DNA from 2 places in the Ralstonia edaphi genome. Region 2 is predicted to be linked to the other one. Evidence: predicted binding sites of a transcription regulator. Region 2 holds the regulator's gene; the other holds the start of a gene.
The links. Region 2 encodes FliA, which starts transcription of late flagellar genes. Its sites were predicted from a motif close to CTAAAGTTTNNNNNNNNNNNGCCGNTA; they were not measured.
Positions count from the first base shown of each region.

Region 1: fliD (flagellar filament capping protein FliD) is a predicted target of FliA. The motif match lies at 6,001-6,027, and genes of this name have one in related genera.

Region 1 is NZ_CATWHI010000004.1:227,000-237,007, forward strand. It holds gene R2669_RS15875 (glycosyltransferase family 2 protein) at 1-495, shown strand, start outside; gene fliE (flagellar hook-basal body complex protein FliE) at 514-840, shown strand; gene R2669_RS15885 (organic hydroperoxide resistance protein) at 994-1,416, shown strand; gene R2669_RS15890 (MarR family winged helix-turn-helix transcriptional regulator) at 1,481-1,924, shown strand; gene R2669_RS15895 (glycosyltransferase family 2 protein) at 1,921-3,003, shown strand; gene R2669_RS15900 (flagellar protein FliT) at 2,997-3,353, opposite strand; gene fliS (flagellar export chaperone FliS) at 3,410-3,847, opposite strand; gene fliD (flagellar filament capping protein FliD) at 3,908-5,956, opposite strand; gene R2669_RS15915 (flagellin N-terminal helical domain-containing protein) at 6,155-6,976, opposite strand; gene R2669_RS15920 (LuxR C-terminal-related transcriptional regulator) at 7,387-8,022, shown strand; gene R2669_RS15925 (sensor domain-containing protein) at 8,028-9,764, opposite strand.
Region 2 is NZ_CATWHI010000001.1:654,607-664,614, forward strand. It holds gene R2669_RS02910 (LysM peptidoglycan-binding domain-containing protein) at 1-3,249, shown strand, start outside; gene R2669_RS02915 (VirK family protein) at 3,346-3,861, shown strand; gene R2669_RS02920 (Crp/Fnr family transcriptional regulator) at 3,883-4,614, opposite strand; gene R2669_RS02925 (MBL fold metallo-hydrolase) at 4,860-5,942, shown strand; gene R2669_RS02930 (RNA polymerase sigma factor FliA) at 6,011-6,772, opposite strand; gene R2669_RS02935 (MinD/ParA family ATP-binding protein) at 6,781-7,560, opposite strand; gene flhF (flagellar biosynthesis GTPase FlhF) at 7,574-9,493, opposite strand; gene flhA (flagellar biosynthesis protein FlhA) at 9,490-10,008, opposite strand, start outside.

The DNA.
Region 1 (10,008 bases), on a different contig from region 2:
TATCGCGGTGGCCTGGAATACCTGTTCGGCAAGTTCTCGCACACGCTGCCGGCAGCCGAGCGGCCGGAGTGGCTGAACGCCATCAACCAATTCGTGCTGGCGCGCATGAAGGTAGCCCTGCGCCTGCGCACGCATGAAGGCGGCAACTGGATCGACAACTACTACATCGCCAACCGCGTCCGCGCGCTGGGTGAAGTGTCCGATCTGCCGGCACCGTATGACCTGTACCGCGTCAATGCCGCGTTCGAATACGTGACCAAGCTCGATCCGTTCAAGCCCGAGCCGCCGAAGTACGCCACCTTGCGCCGCGCACCGCTGCAGGTCTTCCACCACGCGCACGGCTTTGCCGACACCGAGTTTCTGGTACTCGACGACGATGACGCCATTCCGCATCACACCATCGTCGTCACGCCGATCCCGATGGACATTGCGGTGCCGGCCGGCCGCGAAGTCCGCTTCGTGTCGGAACTCGAAACGCTCGCCAAATTCCCCTGAGTCACTGGTCACACCCACATGGATCTCTCCAACGCCCATTCCGTGGTCTCGCTGATGAACAGCGTGCTGGCGCCGTCCACTGTCGGCAGCAGCAGCGCCAGCGGCGAAACCGGCAAACCCAGCGTCGACTTCGGCTCCGTGCTCAAGTCGTCGCTGGACCGCGTCGACGCTTCACAGCAGAAAGCCGAATCCATTTCCCGCAGCTTCGAAATGGGCAATAACGACGTCGACCTGCACGACGTGATGCTCTCGCTGCAGAAGGCCAACATCGACATGCAGACGGCCGTGCAGGTGCGCAACAAGCTGGTCTCGGCCTATCAAAGCATCATGAGCATGTCGATCTGACATCACGCTGCCCCGCCGTTTTCCCCCTCACGGAGAAGGGTTTGCGGTTTCTCTTGTCATTTATATTGCACGCAATATAATTGCATCATCGATTTTTATCGATCTCCCGGCCGACATGTCGCCGACCGGGTTTCCCCATAAGAGGACCCGACCATGAAGACGCTTTACCAGACACAAGTCACCGCTGAAGGCGGCCGCGCCGGCCATGTTCGCAGCGCCGACGGCACGCTCGACCTGCCCCTCTCGCTGCCGCGCGAGCTTGGCGGCGCAGGCGGTGCCGCCACCAATCCTGAGCAACTGTTTGCCGCCGGTTATGCCGCCTGCTTTGAAAACGCTGTGCTGCATGTTGCACGTGCCAAGCAGATCAAGCTGGCATCGACTTCGGTCACGGCCACGGTCGGCATCGGCCCGCGCGAAGACGGCGGCTTTGCGCTGACCGTGTCGCTGGCGGCCACCCTGGGCGGCGTCGACCAGGCGACGGCAGAGGCGCTTGTGGCTGCCGCGCATGGTGTATGCCCCTATTCGCATGCCGTCCGTGGCAATATTGACGTCCAATTGAACACGGTCACGCGCTGAGCCCTTTCCGGGCCGATGCGGCACTCGCCGCTCGGGCGCCAGACCGTCCCCCCGGGAGTTTTCCGTGAACGACGTGCTGGCGCTCGATCAGCAGCTCTGCTTTCCTTTGTATGCCGCCGGCCATCTGCTGACGCGGCTCTACCGCCCGCTGCTGGATGAACTGGGCCTGACCTATCCGCAATACCTCGTGATGCTGGCGTGCTGGCAGCAGGCGCCGTGCGCCGTGGGTGACCTCGGCCGCACGCTGTACCTCGATACGGGCACGCTGACGCCACTGCTCAAGCGCCTGGAAGAGCAAGGCCTCGTCACCCGCACGCGCGATCCCGATGACCAGCGCCGTGTCGTCATCGAATTGACCGGCGCCGGCCGCGCACTGCGCGAGCGCGCCGCCAAGGTGCCCGAAGCCCTCGTCTGCAAGATTCCGCTGGAATTGGACGAGATCGGCGCCACACGCAACGTGCTGCGCAAGCTGCTCGACGCACTGGCCACGGCGGACGACCGCGAATGAGCGCACCGTCTGCTTCCGCCGATGTGGCGCTGGTGGTCATCGCCCGCAACGAAGCCGCCAGCATTGCGCGCTGCCTGCTCAGCGCCAAGCCGTTTGTCGATCGCATGGTGGTCCTGGATACAGGCTCGACTGACGACACCGTGGCCATTGCCGAGTCGTGCGGCGCGCTCGTCAGCCACGTGGCGTGGACGAATGACTTCTCAGCCGCGCGCAACACCGCGCTGCAGGCCGCCAATGCCGACTGGAACCTCATCCTCGACGCAGACGAATGGCTGGAAAGCGGCGGCGAGCACCTGCGCACGCTCAGCGGCGCGGAGCCGTTCGTCGGCGTGGTATGCGTCAAGAACGATACCGATGCAACCGAATCCGCCAGCCAGTTGATTGCGTGGATTCCGCGGCTGCTGCCGCGTGGCGTGCACTACACGGGGCGCATCCATGAGCAGCCGGTGTCGTCCTTGCCCGCGGCGCGCGTGCCGATCGTGGTGCGCCACGACGGCTATACCGCCGCGAAGATGCAGAAGAAAGGCGAGCGCAATACGCAACTGCTGCTCGATGAACTCGCGCATCGGCCGGACGACCCATACGTGCTGTATCAGCTCGGCAAGGAAACCGAGCTGCATCACGAAGACTACGCAAAGGCCGTGACCTACTACGCGCGCGCCTTCAGCCTGGCGGCGCCAGATGCGCCCTACCGTCGCAACCTGGCGCTGCGATATGTGTACAGCCTGGGCAAGGCCGACCGCGTTGAAGAGGCGCTCACGCAAGGCGACGTGGCCATCCAGACGTGGCCGGATTTTCCGGATCTGTGCTTTGCGCTGGGATTGGTGTTGCTGGATGCGGCGGCCAAGCAGCCTGATGAGGCAGGCGCCCGGTGGCTACCGTTGGCAGAGCAGGTCTTCAACCGCTGCCTTGAGATCGGCGATCAGCCGGAGATGGACGGCAGCGTCATCGGCCGGGGCAGCTTCCTCGCTGCCCAGCAACTGGCCATCGTGTACCAGATGCAGAGCCAAGCGCTCGCACGCAAGTCCGAGCACTATCTGACGCTGTCAAAACAGCTGCAGGACGCGTCGATTCAATAACGCGCCATGCTGCCGTAGGCGTTGCTTGCGGTGGTGGCGCGGCGCGCCGTGTCGATGCGCTTCTGCAGGCGGTCCAGGCGCGGATACACCATGGCGCGCACGCGGGCGTCATCTTCCAGAATGCGCACGAGCAGCGTGCGCTTGCGCTCCACGTCTGCGCGCGAAAGCTGCGGATGCGGTTCGGAACGGCGCAGCGCATCCACATAGGCGGCGCTTTCGCGTTCCAGCGTACTGACGACTTCCCAGTTACCCACTTCGGCCGCGCTGACCATTTCAGCGGTCAGGCGCGCAATGGCTTCGTAGCAGGTGAACAGACTTTCGCTGTCCTTGATCGGGATGTTGCGGTGCATATTGGCTCCAGTTGGGCCGAATTCAGTCAAAGGTCGTTCTTACAAACGACCGGCAGTCAGCTCACAACGCTCAGGTGGCTGTTCGCCACGGCGGCGGCCGGTTGGCCGGTCTGGCCGATGGCGAGCCACGCATCCTGCAGCGGGACCAACAAGGCGTCCACCTCTGCGAGGATCGTCAGATCGTTGTTGCCGTTGGCCACCAGCAGGCGGCGCAGCATGTAGTCGTACAGCGTGTTCAGTTGCACGGCGATGTCGCCGCCGCGCTGGTGATCAAGGCTGGCCTGCAGGCCCTGACCGATGATCGAGATCGCTTTGTCGAACGCCCGCACCTTGGCCAGCACGTCGCCGCGCTGGATGGCGGCGCCGGCCAGGTTGATGGCGGCGCGCGCGCCTTCGAACAGCATGGCGATCAGGCGGTGCGGATTGGCGTCAACCACGGACGTCTCGATGCCGACTTGCGCATAGGCACCGATGGCACGGCGTGCAGCGTACATGGAAAAGGTCCTCGCTGTGGTGTGTTTTATTTTGGGTTGTGCTCTAAACCTGAAATTGGCTTAGTTGTTGCTCGACGTCTGCTTGGCAATGGCCGCGAGCTGCGTCGTCAAATAATTGCTGGTGTTCGTCATGCTGGCCACCGCTGCCGACAACGCGTTGAACTGCGTGTAGTAGAGCGCCTGCTTGTTATCCAGGCGCGTCTTCATGGCGGTGATCTGGTCGGCAAGCGAGGTGAGCGAACTGTTGATCGCGTCGGTCTCGTTCTGCACCATGCCGCTGGACGACAGCAGGTTGGTCATCACCGTGTTGAGCTGAGCGGCGTAACCGCGCTGCACTGTGACCGTGCCGCGGGCACCCAGCGGGCCACCCGCCACCTGCACGGTCAAACCGTCGGTGGCAGAACCGCTGATCCCATACAGGTTCTGTCCCGAACCGGTTGCAGCAACGCCGTTGATGGTGCCTTGCACATCCACACCGTTGGTCGACGTGGGGCTTGCGCCGAAGAGCGACGAAGCACCGTTGCCCGACACCGACACCGCCGACACCGAGCCGAACTGGCTGTCGGTAATGCTCAGCACGCCGCCGGCATCGGCCGACACCGATGCGTTGACCTTGGCGTTCTGCAGCGTGGTCGATGCGTTGATCTGACTTTGAATCTGCGCAGCGAGTGTCGCTGCGGTATAGCTGCCGGCCGCCAGCGTCACGTTGACGGACATGCCGCTGATGTTGAACGCGAGCGTGTCGTTCACGCCTGCAGTGATAGTCGTGTTGGCGGCCGCCGAACCCGTGAGCGTGCCCTGCGTGGCCAGCTGCGTCACGTTCACGGCGTAGCTGCCGGCCTGCGTGGAGTCCGAGAACGTCGGCACGCTGACGAGCGAATCGGTGGCCGTGCCGGTGCCGGCAAACAATCCGGCCACCTGGCTGGGCGACTTTGCAATGGCAGCCGACAGCTTGGTGTTGTCGACCGACAGCGTGCCGTCGGAATTCATCGTCACGCCGACACTGCCCAGGGACTGGTAATTGCCGTTGCCGACCGCCTGGCCCAGCACGTCGGTAATCTGGTTGATGAGCGTCTTGGTGCTCACATCGCCAGCCAGCGGCCCGTTGTTGGCGCTATTGGCGGTGTCGATCTTGGTGAGCGAATTCAGTTGCGTGCGCAGCGCGTTGTAGCCGTTCACGAAGTTCGTGACGGCAGTGGTGGTGGCCGTCGGGTCGTTGGCCACCGTTACGTTCGTGCTGCCCGTCTTGGACAGCGTGAACGACGTGCCATCCACCACGTTCGACAACGTGTTGGTCGGGCTTTGCACGGCAATGCCGTTGATGGTGGCCAGGGCGTTCTGGCCCGTGGTCACCTCGGTCATGTTCTGCGTGCCGGCCGGGTCTTGCGAGAGCAGCGATTGCAGCGTCGAGTCGCCCGACACCGAAATCTTCATCTCCGAGCTGGAGCCCCCTGCGGTGGACGTCAGCACCAGGCGGTACGGGTTGCCGCTGCCGTCGTTCACGATGCTGGCCGAGACACCCATGTTGGCCGAGTTGATCGCATCACGGATGCCCGCCAGCGTGTTGTTGGACGAATCGATCGTGATGGAGCCACCGGCCAGGTTGCCGTTCTGCGTGAAGGTCGAACCGGTGTATTTCCCGCCCGAAAACGACCCGCCCGACACCGAGCCGAACGAGAACGAAATCGTGGTCGACGCACCGCTGCCGATGGCCGTCGTGGTGGACGTCTGGCCTTGCGCCGCCAGCACCTGCGATTGCGCGAGCTGCGTGACATTGACCGCGTAGGAACCCGCAGGCGCCGAGCCCGTCACCGACGCACTCAGCATCGACGAGTCGTAGCCGCTGGCCTTCATCGCGCTGTAATTCGACGCGCTGGTCAGATTGGACAGCGCGGTCTGGAAGGTCGACAGCGCACTCTTGAGCGAGCCCACGGCCGACAGCTGCGTCTGGTACGAGCTTTGCTGCGTCTGCAGCTGCGTCAGCGGCTGGCTTTCCACCTTCATGAGGCTGGTCACCAGCGAATTGACGTCGATGCTCGTCCCGATGCCGGGAATGGAGATCGGCGGAACGTAGTTGCTGGTTGAGGAGGTGGTAGTGGTAGTCGCCATGATCGGGTCCGATAAGCATCTGCGCCGGCGGAAGTCTCTCTACACAACGGCACGGGCTGCAGCTTCTTTAGGGCAGGTTATGCAGGCGCCACCCACGAAAAAGTGGGGTATCCGACCAACGAAAAAAGGCCGACGCCCCGAGGAGCGCCGGCCCTTGGCCCAACCGCCGGAGCGGCCGGACTGCATCCAACTTACTGATTAGCCCTTCAGCAGGCTCAGGATGCTGTTCGGTGCCGAGTTGGCTTGCGCCAGCATCGCCGTACCCGCTTGCTGCAGGATGTTCTGACGGGTCATGTTCGACGTTTCCGAAGCGTAGTCGGTATCGACCATGGCCGACTTGGCAGCCGACAGGGCGGTGTTCGACGAGGTCAGCGTGTTGATCGTCGAGCTCAGACCGCTTTGCTGTGCACCCAGGTCAGCGCGAGCTGCCTTCAGGCTGGCCAGGTCGGCGTCGATCTTGGCCTGGGCTGCCGTTGCGTTGGCGGTCGAAGTCACGCTCGTGCTCGACAGCGTACCGAAGCTGGCCAGGTTGGCGTTGGTCACGGTAGCGACGTCGGTCGCCGAGTTCTGGCCGTACTGGAACGTGGTCGAGGTGACCGAGCCGTCGAACAGCTTGGCGCCGTTGTAGTTGGCGTTGGTCTCGATGTTCTTGTTGGCCGTGGCCAGCTGTTGGTATTCCTTGTCCAGGTTGGCCTGGTCGGTGGTCGACAGACCGCCGTTGTTGGCTTCCACAGCCAGTTGGCGCATACGTTGCAGGTTGTTTTCAACCTGGCCCAGGTACGAGTCGGCCGTTTGCAGGTACGACTGTGCGTTGTTGGCGTTCTGGATACCTTGGGTTTGCGAGTTCAGCGTGGTGGTCAGGCTGGAAGCCACAGCGTAAGCAGCGGCATCGTCCTTTGCGCTGTTCACACGCAGGCCGGTCGACAGACGTTGCAGCGACGTTTGCAGAGCGGACTGCGATTGCGACAGAGCTTGCTGCGTTTGCAGGGACGAGATGTTGGTATTGAGGCTGAGGGACATGACGGCTCCTAAGTTTCCCGATGGTTTGTTGCCCGTGTTTGCTAATTCCGGCTAGGCCGGGCAACGTGACCTGCAACTTGAAGGGGATCAGGTCTGCGTTGTACTCAGGTTATCGGTGGCCTCTGAGGAAAGTTTAGGGTCGCCTTGACAAATTTGTGCGTCGGCGGCGGTTTGGGCTTGCGGGCGCCTGATGTCCGGCCCCCCTCCAAAAGAGGCGGTGCGCCTGCTTCTTGGCCTGCAGGGCCTCGGCTATACTCGTTCGACCAGTTCATAGGCGCCAGCATCCTTCTCTATATAGAGCGCCACACACGGCACAGATGGGGAGTTGCAAGCCCGCCAGTTCGGCCCAACAGCCTGCCGGTGGAAAGAAGAGCTCGAAGCGAGCCCGCGTTTGACCCGCAACACCCACCATGCTCAATGTCTTGATCGTCGAACCGCACGATATCGCCCGTGTCGGCCTGCGCCAGATCCTCAAGGATTCGCGCCTGGCCCGGCAGATCGAGGCCGTACCGGACCTGCGCGATGCGAATAACGACCTGCTCGCGCAGCGCGAGTGGGACGTCATGCTGTTCTCGGTGGAATCGGCCACCGGCGACGAATTCCAGACCATCAAGACCGTGCGCCAACAACATGCGCGTCTGGCCGTGCTGGCACTGGGCCGCCACCCCGAAGCGCTGCTTGCCGTCCGGGCGCTCAAGGCAGGCGCCGCCGGCTATCTGCCGATGGACGCCAGCCAGCCGCAGCTGCTGGCTGCCGTCAACGCCATCTCCAAGGGCAAGAAATACCTGCCTTCAGACTTGGTGGAAGTCCTGGCCGACAACCTGAACGTCGACTGGGACAAGCCCCGCCACGACATCCTCTCCGACCGCGAATTCCAGACGCTGCGCATGCTCGGCTCCGGCCGCACGCTGGGCGAGATTGCCGAGGCACTGCAGATCAGTGTCAAGACAGTGAGCGTGTATCGGGGGCGCGTGCTTTCGAAAATGAAGCTGCGCAACAACGCCGAGCTGACCATGTACGTGGTCAGCAACGGCCTGCAGATCTGAGCACGCTATAAGAATCGCGGGACACGCTCGCCGTAGCGGCGGGCGTTCTCGCGCACGAGGTCCTGCACCGCTGCCGGTTCCAGCGGCCGCGTGAGCAGATAACCCTGAAACTCGTCGCAGCCGACTTCGCGCAGGAATTCGAGCTGGCCGGTAGTCTCCACGCCTTCGGCCACGGTCTTCATGCCCATGGCCTGCGCCATCATGATGATGGCCCGCGTGATGGCCGCGCGCTCGGCCACATGCGGCAGGTCTTGCACGAACGACCGGTCGATCTTCAGCGTATCGATCGGGAAGCGGTGCAGATACGACAGCGATGAATATCCGGTACCGAAATCGTCCAGCGCCAGCGATACGCCCATCGCGCGCAGCTCGGTCAGCAGCGCATGCAATGACGGATCGTCGCGTATCAGGATGCCTTCGGTCATCTCCAGCTCGACCGCGTTGCCGGGCAAGCCGCTGGTCGATAGCGCGCCACGCACCATCGCACTCAACTGCCCCGAGCTGAACGCCTGTCCCGAGAGGTTGATCGACATGCGCAAGTCCGGCAGCCCGATGCGGCGCCAGCGTGCAAGCTGGTCGCAAGCGGCACGCAGGATCCAGCGGTCGATCTCCACGATGAGGCCGGTTTCTTCGGCGTCCTGAATGAACTGGCCGGGCATCATGCGGCCGAAATCGGCCGAGTTCCAGCGGATGAGCGCTTCCACGCCGACGATGCGGCCGCTGCGCACATCCACGCGCGGCTGGTAGTCGGCGTAGAACTCGTTGCGGTCGCTCGCGCGGCGCAGGCCCGATTCAATGCGGAAGCGGCGCGAGACACGGTCGTCCAGGTCGCTCGTAAAGGTCTGGAAGTTGTTGCGGCCGCGCTCCTTGGCCAGGTACATAGCGGCGTCGGCCTTGCGCAGCAGCGTGTGCGGGTCGTCGCCGTCGTGGGGTGCCACGGCAATGCCGATCGATACCCCCAGGTACAGTTCCTGCCCCTCGATATGAAACGGCGCGCTGATGGCCGAGAGGATGCGCTCCGCCACGCGCCGCGTGCCCAGGCCGTCGAGCGCTTCGAGCATGACGACAAATTCGTCGCCGCCCAGGCGCGCCACGGTGTCGGCTTCACGCGCGCAGGCCTGCAGGCGGGCCGCGACTTCGCGCAGCAGCATGTCGCCAAACTGGTGGCCCAGCGTGTCGTTGACGTTCTTGAAACGATCCAGGTCGAGGAACATGACCGAAACGCGCGAGCGGTTGCGCCGCGCGATCGCCAGGGCATGCTCCAGGCGGTCTTCCAGGGCGGAGCGGTTCAGCAAACCCGTCAGCGTGTCATGCGTGGCCAGATGCCGGATGCGCTGCTGCGCTTCGCGGATCTGCGTGATGTCGACCAGCGACACCAGCACCGAATACGGCGTCGCACCCGCTTCGGACGCCCGCGGGGAGGCCGTCATCGAGTGGCCGCCGTCGGCATACAGCGGTGTCCAGTTGCTGGAAACCCACACCGTGCGGCCATCCACGCAATGCATTCCGAAAATCTGGTTCAACTGCGGCTGGCCTTCCGCGATCACTTCCTGGTCCGGCCAGTCGGCTTCATGAATGGACGCATCAAATTCATCAACGGCAGCGTTCACCACCGTGGGCAGCAACCGTCCCACAAGGTCTTCCACCGGCAAACCGAGGAGCCGCGCGGCGCTCGGATTGGCATAGGTCACCCGGCGGTCTGCCCCGCACACAAGGATCCCCTCGGTCAACGCGTTGACCATCGACAGCAGATCCAGCTTCGGGCAGAAGCCCGGGGGCTCGCCGCGCGCAGGACAGTCGGCCGGCAAGCCATCGGCATCGACAAGCGCAAGGTCAATACGGTTGGAAAAGGGCAAGGAATTCAAGGCGGCTTCCGCAAGGCAACGCAGGTATGCAGGTATGCAGGTATGCAGGTATGCAGGTATGCAGGTATGCAGGTATGCAGGGCCGGGACGTGCCGGCGCGTTCCTTCATTACAACGGCAGG
Region 2 (10,008 bases):
ACGGCGGCGGCGCGCGTGGAGCGCGGCCGCGCGCTGCATGTTTCCGGTGAAAACTTCCACCAGGTCGCCATGTCGCACAGCAATGGCGCGCTGGATAGCACGCGCCATTTCACCTACGCATTTGCCCGCAATGAGAACGGGCCGGATACGCTGCTCGGGCAAGTCGTGTTCGACGATAAGGGTGTGCCGTCCTGGCGTGCCCTGGATGCCGGCAAGCGCCACTTCGACGGGCTGGTCCCCATGGCGGACAGCCCGCTGGGCGCACAGACCTCCTACACGCCCGAAACCCTGTTCGTGGTCAGCCAGAGGCCACCTGCGGAAGTGGCCATCGATCAGAGCCTCAAGGAGCTGGGCCGAAAGCGCACGTATCGCGGCGCGGGGCTTGCCGAGTCGGACAAGGCGTCGGTGCGGCCGGAACTCGCCGCCATCGTCGAGACCGCAGGCACGCAGGGCAGCAAGATCAAGGAGCGCGGGATCCGCAACGTCGATGCGCCGGGGCTCGCCGCCGTCACGAAGCGCTCCCGCCAGAACAGCGATCTTCCGTTGCCTGCGCGCATGCGACGCACGTTCAAGGAATCGTTGTTCGTGATGCGCGACTACCCAACCGTGGGTCTGCTGCGCGAGCAGACAGCGCTCAAGCTGCTGGAGAACGCATGCAAGATGCTCAGCGTGCCGTTCCCGCGCAAGCTTGCCCAGCACTTCAGCGTAGCCAGTACAGCCGACCGCCGCGCCGTACGCGCCTACCTGAACCTGCCGCACAAGGAACAGGATCTGGTCACGCTGGCCGCGCGCACCATCTCCCCCTCGAACATCGAGACTGCCGGCGAAGCGCTGCTGTGCAAGAACATCGGCGTGATCACCGAGATCCGGGTGGTGGCAGCAGAAAGCATGTTGTCGGCTGCCGGCCTGGGGCGTCCGCTGCCGCACGTGCGCCGCCTGTGGCAGGCCGCAATGCGCGAGCACGGCGAAGTCTCGTTCGATGAGAACGTCGGCGGCCTGGTCAACAAGGACGGTGTGATGGTCGTCGCGCTGGACTGGTTGAACCAGGACTCCGTCAACAAGATGTTGGACTTCTCGGCCAAGACCGGCGCGCAGGTCACGCTGTGGATGGACCCGGCCAACATGCGCGTTGGCACCGACGGACGTCCGGTGCCGGGACCGAATCGCCCCATCAACATGGTGCGGTTTGGCAAGGCCTATGAAGCATGGATGCTCGACAACCCGGGCAAACACCCTACGGTGAACGTGTTTGGCACCGGCAACGACAACGTGCTCGATCCGGTGGAGGGCATCGCTTCGCTCAAAGTCGCTCGCACGCTGCTCGACAGTCCGTACATGACCGATGTGCACATTGCGCTCGACGGCACCTCGGACTACACGCGCTCGCAGGAGCTGACACGGGCCACGGCCGAGTTGATCCTTGAGAACGACAACTGGAAGCGCATCCACTTCGATGCTGCGCTCGGACGGCCGTTGAACCGCCTGACAAAGGAGGACATGTCGATCCTCTACGAGCCGCTGATGAATCAGGTGCGCGAGGTCATTGACGAGCGCAACCTGCAAGTCAAGTTCGAAGAGGTGCGTCGCGCGCTGTTCGCAGAGAACACAACCCATCGGGTCGAACAAGCGAAGTACAGCACGATCCAATGGGCGCGCTCGCATCGCGATGCACTCGGCGTGCAGTCCAACCCGCGTGCGGACGCCCATGCGCAGCGCTGGCTCGATCAGTACGGCGATGGTGTGCAGCGTCGCTACGTGGCCCCGGCAGAACCTGCTCACGATGCCGTCCTGACCGACTGGGACGGCTTGATGACCGACCCCGAACTTGACCCGGCACGCTACCAGCAGCACCGCGACCTGACACCGATTCCCGTGGCCGAAGACGATGCCGACGCCATGCTGCGCGCGCTCGGCTACGGCCCGATGCGCGCGCCGACCAAGCTGCTGCAACGCACCGATGCGCCGTCCGCCTATGGGTCGCTCAACCAGCGGGCGCTGCTGCAGATCGGCAAGGCGGTCGCGGCTGGCGCAGGCGGTGCCGCCCTCTCTGCCCTGCTCGTCAGCCTGGGCAAGGTGGACTTGCGCGATTCGGCCTCACTGGCGCGCGCGCTGCCGGCCTTCGGTCGCACGGCCCAGCAATGGCGCGCCATCCTCAGCTCGAGCATCCAGCGCGGCGATACCGCGATGATCGAAAACAAGCTCATCGCGTATTACGCAGGCATCGAACGCTATGCCAAGGCACGTGATGTCTCGCCGGAGCGCCTGCCCCACATCCGCGCGGTCATGGAAGAAACGCTGGCTGCGATCGGCATGCTGCGCGACCGGGCCAAGCCCGGTGCGCAGCCCCGACTCAGCGAGGAGGAGCGCGATACCCACATTGCGCGCGTCACGTCCACCTGTTTGCAACTCGTGGACGGTTACCTCGGGCTGCCCGCATCGCAGATGCACTTCATGCATTCGGGCGTGCGGTCGGGCCAACTTGGGCGCCTTGCATCCACCGTAGGCGGCGTGGTGGGCGTTGGTGCGTGGGGCGGCATGATGCTCGAAGGCTTTGTGCCTCCGGCGCTGGCCATCACCATGATGGCGGGCAGCACCCTCAACGCGTTCTATCACGGCCTGCTGCGCTACAGCTTCCGCCGCGGCTTCGACTTCAACAACAGCGATGTCGTCCGCTCGCTTGTGCACGGCGCGTACACGTTGTCTTCCACCGGCACCATCGTTTCGGCGATGACGCACCCGCCAAGCGTCGCCGGGGCCGTATCGGTGGGCGGTTCGGTGATCTACCTGATGTCGACGCTCAAGGCCGTGGTGCCGAACTTCATGCCGGGCGTGATCCGCGCCAGTGCGGGCCTCACTGCCTTGGCTGAAACCACCGCGCTGATTTCAGCCTGGATCAACTCGGGGCAGGGAGCACAACCCGTGCAGCCCAATCAGCCGCCCCAACAAACCGGCCCGGCACAGCCACCGCCCCATACGCCGGTCCTTCCGCCGCCTCCTGTCGTGCCGCCGGCACCCGTTACGCACCTTGTGCCCGCCGTCACACACGACGTACTGGCCGGCGAGTCACTCTCGCGCATCCTGCGCAACGAGGCGGACCGCGGCACGATCGTGGTCGGCCCGACGTATCGGGAATTGCAGGTCGTGATCGACGAGGTTGCGCGACTGAACCAGCTTGCCAATCCCGATCTGATCCATATCGGTCAGAACCTGATCATCGTGCCGGCGCATCAGGCGCCGGGGCCCGGCTGAGTGCGTGCGTGTTGCCGCGTCTACGCGCCCGCGTAGTCGCGCACGCGCATGCGCGACCCTACGCTGCACATTCCCCTTCACTACGGAGCACGCTCCATGTCGACCCATCACGCATTCCGTTCCCTTCAACCTGCCCTGCGCACTGCGCTGATGTGCGCCGCCTTGACGGCGTTGACCACTGCGCCGCAGCTCGCGCAGGCGCAGGTGGCGCCGCGTGTGGCGGTGTCGCATTACGACGTCCTGCGTACAGAGTTGTTCTCGGGCATTCCGGTCACGGCGGTCTTCTCGCCGTCGCAATGTCCGCATGGACAAGGCGCCGGCGCCAAGGCACCCGCGCCGGTCGTGCACGGTGGTTTTGCGGTGCGCGACTTCCTGGAGGTGGAAGGCAGCAACATCGGCTTCTCTAACCAGCATCTGACGCTGCGCCCCGACGGCACGCCTGTGCTGGAACTCGCGCAGTACCGCGTGACGCCCGACGACAAGGCCACGGTAACCGTCTCGTTTCTTTCGCCGCTGACATATCAGGCGGTGTCGGCGCCGCAGACGTTCCAGTGCGCGATCGGGGCGGGCCTGGACTTTTCGATTGGGCTGGCAGGTCTGCTGCGGCGGTAAGCGGACGCGGCCTGCGCGCGCTCACCCCTTGGCGATGTCGCGCAGGCCGGGCAGGTCGAGCAGTTCGATCTCGCCATAGGCGACCTTGAGAATGCCGCGTGCCTGAAAATCCTTGAGCACGAGATTGACGGTCTGGCGTGACAGCGCGAGCAGCAAGGCAAGCTGCTCCTGCGGCACGCGCAGCACGCGGCGGGTGCCGAGGCGCAAGTCGCCGTAGCCGGCGGCCATCAGCAACAGGCGTCGCGCCACCCGCACTGAGGCCGGCAACAGCGCCGTTTCTTCAAGCACGGAAAAAGCGAGGCGCAGCTTGTGCGTCAGCAGCAACGCAAAAGCGTGCGTGTGCTGCGGCGCACGTTCAAGCAGCTCCATCAACGCGGCTTGCGGCATGTGCAGCAGCACCGTATCGCCCTCGCCCCGGGCATCGTGTGTGCGCGCCTGGTTGTCGAACACGCCGATCTCGCCAAACCAGTTCACGGGCTCCAGCACGGCCAGCAGCGCCTCGCGGCCATCGGCCGTGGTGGCACGCACCCGAATGCCCCCTTCCACCACGCAATACAGCCCGTCGGGCGGGTCGCCGCGGCGAAACAGCACCTCCCCGTCGGCCAGCCTGCGCACGATCGCCATGTCGATGAGGATTTCCTGCAAGGGCTTGCCCAGACCGCCAAACCAGTTGCTGGCGTGCAGGCGGTCTCGGTACAGCGCGGCTGAGAGCGGGCCGGGCTGTGGATTGCTTCGGGCGGGGGCGGAATCCATGGGCGCGGGGCAGTGGAATGTGGCGGATGCGACAGGAGGGAGACACGAATGCGTTGTGTGCGCCACCATCCGGACGCAACGACACGCTCAACGCATGGCACTGTCTACGACTGGACGATGATAACGACGGCACCGCCAGGACGTCCACGCCGTACTTGCGTAAGCTATGCGGCACCAGGGCATCCCTTCAGGCGGACCGCCCCGCCAACACGGAACGCCGCGAAACACCACGGAACACTTCGCCCATGAAGAATCCCGACTACAACCCCGCCAAGCCGCACCACACGCCGGACGGATTCCGCAACCGCTATCCGCACCCACGCCCTGACGCCGATTTCTGGCAATGGCAACGGGAGCGCCGCCGCCTGAAGCTTCCCAAGCCGCCCACGCAAGACCTCTCCTGCATCGCGCCCAACCTCGGTGCCATCCACCAACCGCCCGAAGTTCCGCAGCTCACCTGGATCGGCCACGAAACGCTGCTGCTGCAGATCGACGGGTTGAATGTGCTGACCGACCCGGTCTTCTCCAAGCGCGCCTCGCCGCTGCCGTTTGCCGGGCCGCGCCGCCATCAGCCGCCAGGGCTGTCGCTCAAGCAGTTGCCGCATATCGACCTGGTGCTGATCTCGCACAACCATTACGACCACCTCGACCGCGCCAGCGTGCGTGCGCTGATGCGCCAGCCCGGCGGCGCCCCGATGTTTTTCGTGCCGCTGGGCATCGACCGCTGGTTTGCGCGCAACGTGCGCGGCACACGCCTTGCCGGTGACAACCCCAACGTGCGCGCATTCGACTGGGACGACGAGGCCCGCTTCGGCCCCTTCACCGCGCATTTCTGCGCCGTGCAGCACTGGTCCGCACGCGGCCTGTACGACCGCAACCACACGCTATGGGGCAGCTGGGCGCTGCTGCATCCGCACCTGCGCTTCTGGTTCTCGGGCGATCTGGGCTATTCGCAAGACACGCGCGACATCGGGGCGCGCTTCGGCCACTTCGATGTGGCAGCCATTGCCGTGGGCGCCTACGAGCCGCGCTGGTTCATGAAGGCGCAGCACATCGACCCGGCCGAAGCCGTGCAGGTCATGCAGGACATCGGCGCCCGGCAGGCCGTGGGCATCCACTGGGGCACGTTCCCGCTCACGGACGAAGCGCTGGATCAGCCCATCACCGATCTCGCCCGCGCGCTGAAGGCGGCCGACATGCCCGCCGAGCGCTTCGTTCTCTTCAAGCATGGCGAGACCCGCGTGTGGGATGCTGCCGCCTCGCGGCTCGTGACCGACGTGCCCAAAGAAAAAGCGCGGCCGCGAGATGACTCGCTGGCCGCGCAGTAAGAAACTGGCAGGTCAGGCACAGACCCGGCGTCGCTCGCCATTGGCAGCGGCGCCCGGTTGATATCGGATCAGGTCGGCGTCGGCAGCCATGCGCGATCGCGCAGGCGCGAGCGGATGCGGGCGATCGCCTGGCTGTGGATCTGGCACACACGCGATTCCGACACGCCCATCACGGCGCCGATTTCACGCAGGTTCAGGTCCTGCTCGTAGTAGAGGCTCATCATGAGCTTTTCGCGCTCAGGCAGTGCCTCGATGGCGGCCACAACCGATTCGCGCAGGTCGTGGTCCAGCAGCTGGTCCAGCGGCGTGGCGTCGTTCTCGGGTGCGCGGTTCTCGATGAAAGCGTCGGCGTCTTCGCGGTCGAAATCTTCGTAATACAGCAGCTGGCTGCCTTGCAGGTCGACCAGTTGCTTCTGGTATTCGGCCAGCGACATGCCCAGCGCTGCGGCAATCTCGGTTTCGGTGGGTGCGCGGCCCTTCTGCTGCTGCAGTTTCTGGATCGCCTGCTCGATCGTGCGCGCATTGCGGCGCAGGCCACGCGGCAGCCAGTCCGAGCCGCGCAGTTCGTCCAGGATGGCGCCGCGGATACGCTGGGCCGCGTAGAACTCGAACTGCACGCCCTGCGTTTCCTCGTAGCGCGACAGCGCATCGAGCAAGCCCATCATGCCGGCTTGGATCAGGTCGTCCAGCTCAACGCTGGCCGGCAGCTTCACCATCATCTGGTTGGCAATGCGACGTACCAGCGGTGCGTACGTGGCCATCTCGTCGGACTTGGTCTTGCGACCGGTTGCGGTGTACATATCCATGCCTGCCTTTGACGCTTCGTTCATGCTGCGCCTCAATAAACCAATTCGGCCGCGCGTGCGGTGGCGCCCAGCGTCGGAGTCGAGTTCGACATTGACGTTGCCTGCGCCGATTCATCTGCCGGCTGTGCCGGTGCCCGCGCCGACATGACCACCCGCGACGGCGCACTGCCATCACCGGCTTGGGCCTCGGCGCTGGCCCAGCTCAACATTTCTTCGGCAAGCTGGCGGAAGGCCATGGCCGAAGGCGATGCGGGAAACGCACTCGCCACGGGCTTGCCGAGCGAGAGCGCGAGTTCTACGTGCCGGTCCTCAGGGAGGTAGCCGGCGAAATCGATTCGGGTGTTCAGGTACTGGCCCACGGTGTTGGCCAGATTGCCGAACACGCGCACGGCGGAGTCCACCGAATGCGCGCCGCACACCACGGTGCGGATGCCGGCGCTGCCTTGCAGCACGGCGGTTTTCTTGAGCAGCGTGTACGCGCTCTTGATGCCTTCCGGGCCATCGGAGAAGGTCAGCAGCACGTCGTCGCAGACTTCAGCCACGGTGCTCAGCGCCCGGGTGCCGAAATGCGCGGCCACGAGCGTCACGTCCGCCGTCTCGTCGTACTGCTCGAGCACGCCGGGCATGGCGAGCATGGTCTGGGCGTTCACCACGGCCGTGTCGCGGCCCATGGCGGACAGCGCGATGCGCAGGTTGTCGACAAAGTCATCGACCTGCTCTTCCGCACCGATCACCAGCACACGGCGGGCAGCGGCATGACCGAGCATGCGCCGCAGCCCTGCGGCTTGATCCTTGGCGAATGGCGTCGTCATGGTCGCCCCCTTGTCAGGCGAAATCGAAAGCGGCCAGGCCAGGTTCGCGGTTACCTGAGTTACGTAACACCGCGCCTTGCGCCACGAGCAACGATTCATCCGAATCCAGCGTGAACGACGACTGCTCCGCACCGGCCCGGAACGAGCGGTGGATCAGCAGCTTCTTGTTCGGCACCGCAATGTCTTCCGGCACACGCTGGCCGTACGACACGTAGTGCAGCGGCAGGCGGCGGCGGATCATCACGTCCATCGCGTGGCCAACCGAGGCAGCCTCGTCGATCTTGGTCAGGATGCAGCCGGCCAGGTTGGCGTCGCGGTAGGCACCCACCACTTCATCGAGCGTCTTGCCGTTGCTGGCAGCGTTGAGCAGCAGCAGGCGCTTGATCGACGGGCCCACGGCATGCAGCATCGCCATCTGTTCGGACACGGCGCGGTCGCGCTGGCTCATGCCGATGGTGTCGATCAGCACCACGTGCTTCTCGCGCAAGTCGTTCAGCGCCAGGCTCAGGTCTTGCGCGTCTTTCACGGCATGCACCGAGACGCCCAGGATCTTGCCGTAGATGCGCAGTTGTTCATGGCCACCGATCCGGTAGCTGTCGGTCGAGAGCAGCGCCACGCGCGATGCGCCATGGCGCAGCACGAAGCGCGCGGCCAGCTTGGCGGTCGTGGTGGTCTTGCCCACGCCGGTCGGGCCCATCAGGGCAAACACGCCGCCCTGGTCGAGCAGGCTGTTTTCATCCGACACGGTGGTCAGGTTCTTTTCAATCGCGCGCTGCACGAAGTCCAGCGCACCTTCATACGAGTCGTGCTGCGGCATGTTTTCCAGCACGTAGCGCGTGAGCTGTGCCGAGAACCCTGCGTTGAGCATGGTCTGGAACAGGCGCGTACGCACCGGGTCGCCCAGCTTCACGCCCAGCGAGGCGAGGCTCGACATGGCGTCGTTCAGCGTGCTCTTGAGCGTTTCGATCTCGCCGACCATGCGGCGGGTCATCACGTCGGTCTCGGCGCGGATGCTTTCCTTCACGTCGGCCTGGATGGCCGAGCGCTGCAGGCTCACGTCGTCACGCGGGGCTTCGGGCTTGGCCATCGTGTCCTCCACGCGGACGAAAATGTCGGACGTCTTGTCTACGTCGGCTTGCGCTTCGATGCGCGCCTTCACAGGGGCTTCGGCCTTCTGCTGTTCTGCACGGAGCGTGCGTGCCTGGGCTTCCACGCGTTCGGCAAAGCTGCGCAGCGACACCGGGCGGTCATCCTGCTCGCGTGCCTGTTCACGCGCCTGGTCGCGACGGGCGGCAAAGCGGGCCGTCGATTCCATCTCCGGCTCGTCGTCTTCCACCGCGGTGCGGCGGGCGATGAACTGCGCGGTGCTGGCCAGGGCCTGCGCTGCGGACTGGGCCACCTCGGCATTGGCGCGGTCGAGCGACAGACCGGCCAGCATGCGGGTGGACGCGGCCAGTGCGTCTTCTTCGCCAAAGGCCACGTCGTCGTCCACGCGCGTTTGCAGCGTGCGGCCGGCCGGCTTGGCTGCCTGGGCGACCGGAGCCACCGGGGCTGCCGGTGCGTCTTCCTGTGCGGGGGCGCGGCGCGAAGCAATGAAGCGGTTACGCAGACGGGCCAGCGCGTTCGGTGCCGGGGCCTCGGCCTGCGGGGCCTCTGCAGCGGGTGCCTGAGCGGCAACGACGGCTGCGGTTGCAGCGGCAATCGGTGCGGGCTCGGGAATCGGGGCCGGTGCCATCGGACGGCGCTGCGCCGTCTTGGGCGCCGACGACTGCGTGTCGACCAGCGCATCGACGTGCGAGTCGCATGCGGCGATGATCTCGATGCCGCCCGGAATGGCGCGGTTCGACAGGATCAGAGCGCCATCGCCCAGTTGGTCGCGGACCTTGCGCAAGACGTCACGCGACGTCAGTCCGGTAAATCGATGCATTTTCATGCGCGGCCTCCAAGCATGGCGACAACCTTAATCGTTCGGTGATCTGGAATTTCTGCGTGCGACAGCACGCGCAGGTTCGGTGCGGCACGCTTGAACAGGCGTGCAAGCATCGGGCGCAGTGCGGGCGGTACGAGCAGGACGCCCGTCTGACCCATCTGTTCGTGCTGCCGCGACGAATCCGCTGCCGCTTGCATGAGCGAGTCAGCCAGTTGCGGTTCGATCGGGCCGGCGTTAGAGCCAACGACGCTTTGCAGCAAGATGTTCTCCAGATTCGGGTCAAGCGTGACGACCTGCATTTCGGTCTTGTTCGGGAAGAGCTGCTGGGCAATCGCCCGGCCCAGCGCCACACGCACGGCGGCGGTGAGTTCGGCGGGGTCTTGCGTCCTGCCTCCGTGTTCCGCCAGCGTCTCGACGATGGTGCGGATGTCGCGGATATGCAGGCCTTCGTCCAGCAGGTTCTGCAGCACCTTCTGCACGGTCGCGACGGGCAACAGCTTCGGTACAACGTCTTCGAC